DNA from 2 places in the Turicibacter sp. HGF1 genome. Region 1 is predicted to be linked to the other one. Evidence: a T-box and tRNA genes for the amino acid it is inferred to sense, from the RefSeq annotation. Region 1 holds a T-box; the other holds one or more tRNA genes.
What was found. A T-box is a leader RNA that pairs with one kind of tRNA and senses whether it is charged. The one in region 1 lies ahead of leuS (leucine--tRNA ligase), so its partner is inferred to be a tRNA-Leu.

Region 1 (3,432 bases):
GTATAAATCAACTGGTAACCATTCTTTTAATAATTGTTTTGCTTCTTCTGTATTTAATCCCACATAGTCATTTTCTTGTTTTAAGATATATCCGATGTAGTACCAGCAGCTTCCTGCCCATTGTGGCATAGTATTTGTTTCACGACGACCTTTAACTCCGTCTTCACGTACAACTTCTAACCATTCTTTCGCATTTGCAAGTGGAGATTCTCCAGTTCCAGATGGTTTAATGTTATCCATAACCGGTAACTCGAGTGGTAATTGGTCTGCCTCTAAAACTGACATTGTTCCATCTTCCCACATAATAACTGGGAATGGTTCTCCCCAATAACGTTGACGAGAGAATAACCAGTCACGTAATTTATAGTTAACTTTACGAGATCCTTTTTGATTTTCTTCTAACCAATTAATAACAGCAGCTTTTGCATCTGTATTGTTCATTCCATTGATAAAGTCAGAATTAATGTGTGCAGCATCTCCTGTGAAGGCACCTTCTGTCATATCACCTTCTAAAACAGCTTTCATTGGTAAATCATATTTTTTAGCAAATTCAAAATCACGTTCATCATGTGCAGGGACCGCCATAACAGCTCCTGTACCGTAGCTTGCTAATACGTAATCTCCAATCCAGATTGGAACTAAATCTCCTGTGATTGGGTGAATCGCATAAGCACCTGTTGCAACACCTGATTTTTCTTTATTTAATTCTGTACGCTCTAAATCTGATTTTGCTTTAGATGCTTCTTGGTACGCTTCAACTGATGCACGGCACTCATCGCTTGTAATCACTGATACTAATGGATGTTCTGGTGCTAATACCACATAAGTCACACCAAATACTGTATCCGGGCGAGTTGTAAATACATCGAATGATTCTTCGTGACCCTCAATTTTAAAGTTAATTAAAGCCCCTTCACTTTTCCCGATCCAGTTGCGTTGCATATCTTTAATGCTTTCAGTCCAATCAAGACCATCTAAATCTTCAAGTAAACGCTCAGCGTAGTGTGTAATTTTAAGAACCCATTGTTTCATAGGCTTTTTGATGACTGGATGCTCTCCACGTTCAGACACCATTTTACCATCGACATTTAAAACTTCTTCATTTGCTAAAACAGTTCCTAACCCTTCACACCAGTTAACTTCGATATCTTTAATCTCAGCTAATCCCATATTATATAATTGAGTAAAAATCCATTGTGTCCATTTGTAGTATTTTGGATCTGTTGTATTTAACTCTTTATCCCAATCATATGAGAAGCCTAATGATTGAATTTGGTTACGGAATGTATTGATATTGATATCTGTAAATTCACGAGGATCATTTCCTGTGTTTAATGCATATTGCTCAGCAGGTAAACCGAATGCATCCCATCCCATTGGATGTAAAACGCGGTATCCTTGCATACGTTTCATACGAGATACGATATCAGTCGCTGTATATCCTTCAGGGTGACCAACATGTAACCCTGCTCCTGATGGATATGGGAACATATCTAATGCATAAAATTTAGGTTTTGACTTGTCTTCAGACGTTTTGAATGTCTTATTTTCAAGCCAATAGTTTTGCCACTTTTTCTCGATTTGTTTGTGTTCAAATGCCATGACGAATTCCTCCTGTGGGCTCATCCGTTGAAAAAAGATTCTCTTCTTTAAAGACTTTCTCCAGTTTTTGAGCAAATTTTTATTGTAGTCTAAATTTGACTTTTTAAAAGCAAATTCAGATGAACGATAACCTGTTCAATGCATAACTTATAATCCCAATTATTAGAAATAACTCCTAATAATTTGTGTCTATTACTTTTTTTATACCTTAATAAAGGAAAGGTCTTCATTTTAAGGCATAAAAAAAAGTACCCTGAAAGTTCTAAGGACGTCATAAACGCGGTACCACCTTAGTTGTAAGACAAAAAACCAGTCTTACCTCTCCATTCTTTTAACGCAAGAAATACGGCAGCCATTACTAAAGTTTCACAACTGCAACTCCAAGGTGAGTTCACAAGTGTTCTGTGCGAATTTCCACCAACCATTCGCTCTCTAAAACAGACATCCTTACTACTAGTCCTCTTCATAGCTTTATAAGTTATTATAAGAAAGATTATATCAAAACTTTCATAAAATACAACATTTTTTAATAATTCTACGATAAAAACCGTGTTAAATTTCAAAGATTTTGTTCAGTATGATAAAATAATGAAAGAGAGATGACTAAATGCCTAATAAATCTGATCATTCACTCTAGATTGACTTAGGCTAAGATTCATAAACATACGACGATATATTAGATTAGATAGGAGACGTTATCATGGATAATCCTTTTCAATATTCTTATTCAGACAAACGATATCACACGTTAAATTATCATTTACGTGAAAAATATAATCAAAAAATCTTTAAGGTTATGATCAATGCTGGATTTACATGTCCGAATATTGATGGTACTGTCAAGTACGGTGGATGTACGTTTTGTAGTACAAAAGGGAGTGGAGACTTCGCCGGAAAACCTGAAGATGATTTAAAAACACAATTTAATTCAGTGCGCGAAATGATGCATCAAAAATGGCCTGAAGCGGGATATATCGCCTACTTCCAAGCTTTTACCAATACTCATGCTCCCGTTGAGGTGTTAAAACGAAAATACGAAGCCGTTTTAGAATGTGATCCGAATATTGTCGGACTTTCAATCGGAACGCGTCCAGATTGTTTACCAGATGATGTGGTTGAGTATCTAGGTGAGTTAAATCAACGCGTGAATTTATGGGTTGAACTGGGGCTTCAAACGATGCACGATCAAACTGGAAAATTAATTAATCGCGGACATGATTTTAAAACGCTTGTCGAGGGAGTTGAAAAACTTCGCAAACATAACATCGATGTGATTATCCATATTATTAATGGATTACCAGGAGAAACACGTGAAATGATGCTTGAAACAGCAAAAGCTGTTGCGAAACTTGACGTTCAAGGAATTAAGATTCACTTACTCCATGTCATCGATGGAACACCAATGCACAAAATGCTTGATAAAGGAATGCTTCAATTGATGGATAAAGATGAATACATCGATTTAGTCGTCGATCAATTAGAAATTCTACCACCTGAAATGGTCATTCATCGCTTAACGGGCGATGCCGTACGTGAAGAATTAATTGGTCCAATGTGGAGTTTAAAAAAATGGGAAGTCTTAAATGCGATTGATGCTCGTTTGAAAGAACGTCATACATACCAAGGACGTCTGTATAAGAAGGAGGAAGTGTAATGGCTCTAACACTTGAACGCGTCTTACCTTTCTCAAAGTCTCTATTGGAAAAAATTGTATCTTCCGGAGAAACAGTAATCGACGCCACAGCTGGTAATGGATACGACACCTTATTTTTGGCAAAACTTGTTGGGGAGTCTGGTAAAGTATTTAGTTTTGATGTCCAACAAGAGGCC
Region 2 (3,432 bases), on a different contig from region 1:
CTTTATCAATCAATTCATCTGCCTTGTTTATTTTTTGTTCATAGTTTGTAGGAAAATCAATAACTCGAGACATGTTTCACCTCTGGATCTAGCATTTTTATTAATTATAATAAAAAAAGAACTACTAATGCAGTTCTCAAAATTTACTTTTTAATGGCATCCCGGGAGGGATTCGAACCCCCGACCGACGGCTTAGAAGGCCGTTGCTCTATCCTGCTGAGCTACCGAGACATGTTGTTGTTTTGTTGTTGTTTTCTACATTGACTATATTAAACCATTTCAACACTTTTGTAAATAACTTTTTGAATATTTTTATTAAGAAATTTTTTCCATTTAATCGTAACGAATCAAAAGATACTAAGGAATACTATAGTTAGAGTATGATCTTCCTACTGATACGGATTCTTTATTCCTCAACATAGAGTTTAGCTTTCAATCTATGAATGAGTATCTTAATTTTTTCCTAACTAACGTCTAAGGTCTAGTTTATCTTCCTCTTTATAAACAATTACGATTGTTAGATCATCTACAGACTCTCATCGAGATTTTAAACCTTATTGAAGGTTAACAAACACTTCATTTCCTCTTATCTCATTTCAAGGTTAAGAAAGAGGCTTAAAGATAAAAAGATTTATCATTTTTAAATCAGAGCCTTTTCCTACTTAATCAAGCGACTCGCTAAAAAAGGATTGCGCTATGAATCGCAATCCTTTTACTCTTGAATGAATTAAATTAGACTAAAGGTAATTCTTTATGATCAAGTAATTTACTTTCGACTCTGACACTTTGAATGTCGTATTCACCATAATGAATATTTTCAAGTTTTTGAACCCAAGCCCATCGATCATAAGGGAATAAGGAAATAATTTCCGAATGTTCTTCATAAAACTTTTCAAGGTACTCTCGACAAAACGCTTCTGATTCAAATGGTAAACTTACTTTAAGGTAGGAGCGTGTGTATTCTTCTACTTTATCAGTAACAAAATCTTCGAGTAACTGATTTTGTAAATGCAACTCATTTTCAGCCCAATCTGAAATTTTTTGTTTAACCCCAGCTTGTGACGCTAAAAATTCTTCTTCACTTACTATTTTATTTGATGCTGACTGCCAGTACATAATCATATAAAATCCCTCCAAATTATTTTTTGTGCTTTTTTCTTATGACACTCTACATCCCAACACATTGTCGTCCGACAAAATTCAGCTTTATTTTATTTTCGAATGTTTCAAGTGCTCTAAGAAAACGCTTTATATTCATAATATACGTTTAAAAAATTAAAAAATTCATCATTTTATCTTTTTTCTTGTACAAATTTCAAATAAAAATAATCATTGCTACGATTTTTCAATTTCCTTCTCCTTTAAACTTTGTAAATCAAAAAATCTTATTTTTAAAAATATATTTAGGAAAAATATTGAAATTTATAAAATTCATGCTATAATTAGTTTTGTAAAGCCAGTGTGGCGAAATTGGTAGACGCAGTGGACTCAAAATCCACCGGAGTTTACTCCTTGCCGGTTCGAATCCGGCCACTGGTACCAACAAGCCATTCATTCATTTAAATAGATTAGACAACCTACTACATGTAGGTTGTCTTTTTTTTGTTTCACTTTAAATGATTGAATTTTATTCCAAAAAGTGGTAAAATTATCAATCATGTTTTATATTCGTGGGGGGAAATATGAACTACTTGAAAAACTATTCTTTATTAGCAAGTTTAATCGTCTTAATTTATTTTTTTTACACCTCATTAATCTATCAAAACCAGCCCGAAACCCTTTCAGCGCCTAATCTTCCTTTATTCAGCAATCATGAAGTTAAAAAATCTACCATTATTATTGAAAGCTTTGGAAGAACAGGATGTCCTTATTGTACGATTTTAAAAGAAAATCTATATAAGGAACTGTTTCATCCTAATTCTGACCTCTTAGGCATTTCAGCAAGATACTATAATATAAAAAATAAAAAAATTAAAAGTTATTTTAATGAGTGGCTAGAAAAATTCAATCTTCCTGAAAATCTAAAAGGGGCCGTTCCCGCTACCATCGTTAATGGAACTTACTTACTTCTTGGTTATAACGAAGAATCTACCTCTTTTTACCTGAATATTTTAGATCAAATCTCAAACGGTGAAACAATTGAGGAAAATCCGGATCAATATTTGTTTTTAATCAAAGATGAATATCGTCATTCATTAACGACTCCAACCTATTATTTACACTCATCCTTTCTTCCATTAAATCTATCGCTTCTAACTTATTCAGTCTTACTTACTATTTATTCCTGTCGAAAACCCAAGTCGTTATTAAACTAAATCTATCTTAAAAAAGGTGAAGTCTAGCTATAGACTTCACCTTTTTAAAAGAATAGTTCACATAAAAGTAGATACGTAATACACATTTCAAAAATAGCACCAAAAATAAAAGCTTCAATTGTCATATTAATCACTCCAAGATTTCCTTTGCAATTTTACTTTTATTATTTGTCTTTTTTTTCTCTTTACTCTATAAATTGTTAGAATCTCTATTTTTTTTACTGAGAAACTAAAATCTTGTAAACATGATATTTTTCATTATCGAAAACTAGATAAGCTGAAACATATCCTAGCGTGTCATTGTGAGAACGCCCTAATATACGGTGAGTTAAAATCAAATCGCTACCTTGATCAAACATTTTACTCTCAATTGAATCCGCATCGCTAACATGTGCTACGATGCCCTGAATCGGTTCTTTTAACATTCCCTGTTCATCATAAATCACCTTTAAATATTCAGGTGATTTATCTTTTAAATTAATTAACCTTGTTTGTTCTGAATTTAAATTTTTGACCTCAACTTGGTATCGATCTAAATATTGAACTTGATACTTCATTTTTTCCTCATACATGTCACTACTAAAAGCTAAACAAAATTCATGATTATGATTGAGTAACAAGTAATACTTCAATTCATTTCCGGTTCCACCACTTAAAATATACACACCAATATCTAATTGTCCATCATGATTGAAATCTTCCACATGTATCCCGCCACCCATTCCACTTGAAGTTGGAATGGCGTAATAACGACGTTCTTTATCCTTTCCATTTTCAATCACTAACGTTATTTCATTAATAATTAAGTCATCATTATTTTTAATTCCCAATAAATAAATCGTTTCAGCAACTCCATCTCCGGATAAATCACTTTGATGTTTATCTAACTGGACAACAGTTTTGGTTCGATAATGATCCTGGCTAGAGCGGTAACCGCTAATTCCATATTCCATACTATCCCCTCACTTTGCCTGCTTACCTTTTTAGTATATGCCAATCCATTAGGAGTGAGACAGGTAACAGTTCAAAAATTTCAAACTAAACCCCAACCTTTAAACTTCTTCTTTCCATAAACAAAACATCTCTAAAGACGCCTTCTCTTGTTTTCCCCATCTTT

Region 2: it encodes a tRNA-Leu, which carries the amino acid that the T-box ahead of leuS (leucine--tRNA ligase) is inferred to sense. The anticodon was not compared.

Annotation. Positions count from the first base shown of each region.
Region 1 is NZ_AEXQ01000060.1:42,629-46,060, forward strand. Features, by position in the region: gene leuS (leucine--tRNA ligase) at 1-1,602, opposite strand, end outside; T-box leader at 1,864-2,078, opposite strand; gene HMPREF9402_RS05805 (TIGR01212 family radical SAM protein) at 2,303-3,256, shown strand; gene HMPREF9402_RS05810 (tRNA (mnm(5)s(2)U34)-methyltransferase) at 3,256-3,432, shown strand, end outside.
Region 2 is NZ_AEXQ01000100.1:17,068-20,499, forward strand. Features, by position in the region: gene HMPREF9402_RS10085 (hypothetical protein) at 1-73, opposite strand, end outside; tRNA gene HMPREF9402_RS10090 (tRNA-Arg) at 155-231, opposite strand; gene HMPREF9402_RS10095 (hypothetical protein) at 733-1,122, opposite strand; tRNA gene HMPREF9402_RS10100 (tRNA-Leu) at 1,456-1,542, shown strand; gene HMPREF9402_RS10105 (hypothetical protein) at 1,683-2,315, shown strand; gene HMPREF9402_RS10110 (hypothetical protein) at 2,534-3,268, opposite strand; gene HMPREF9402_RS10115 (GNAT family N-acetyltransferase) at 3,354-3,432, opposite strand, start outside.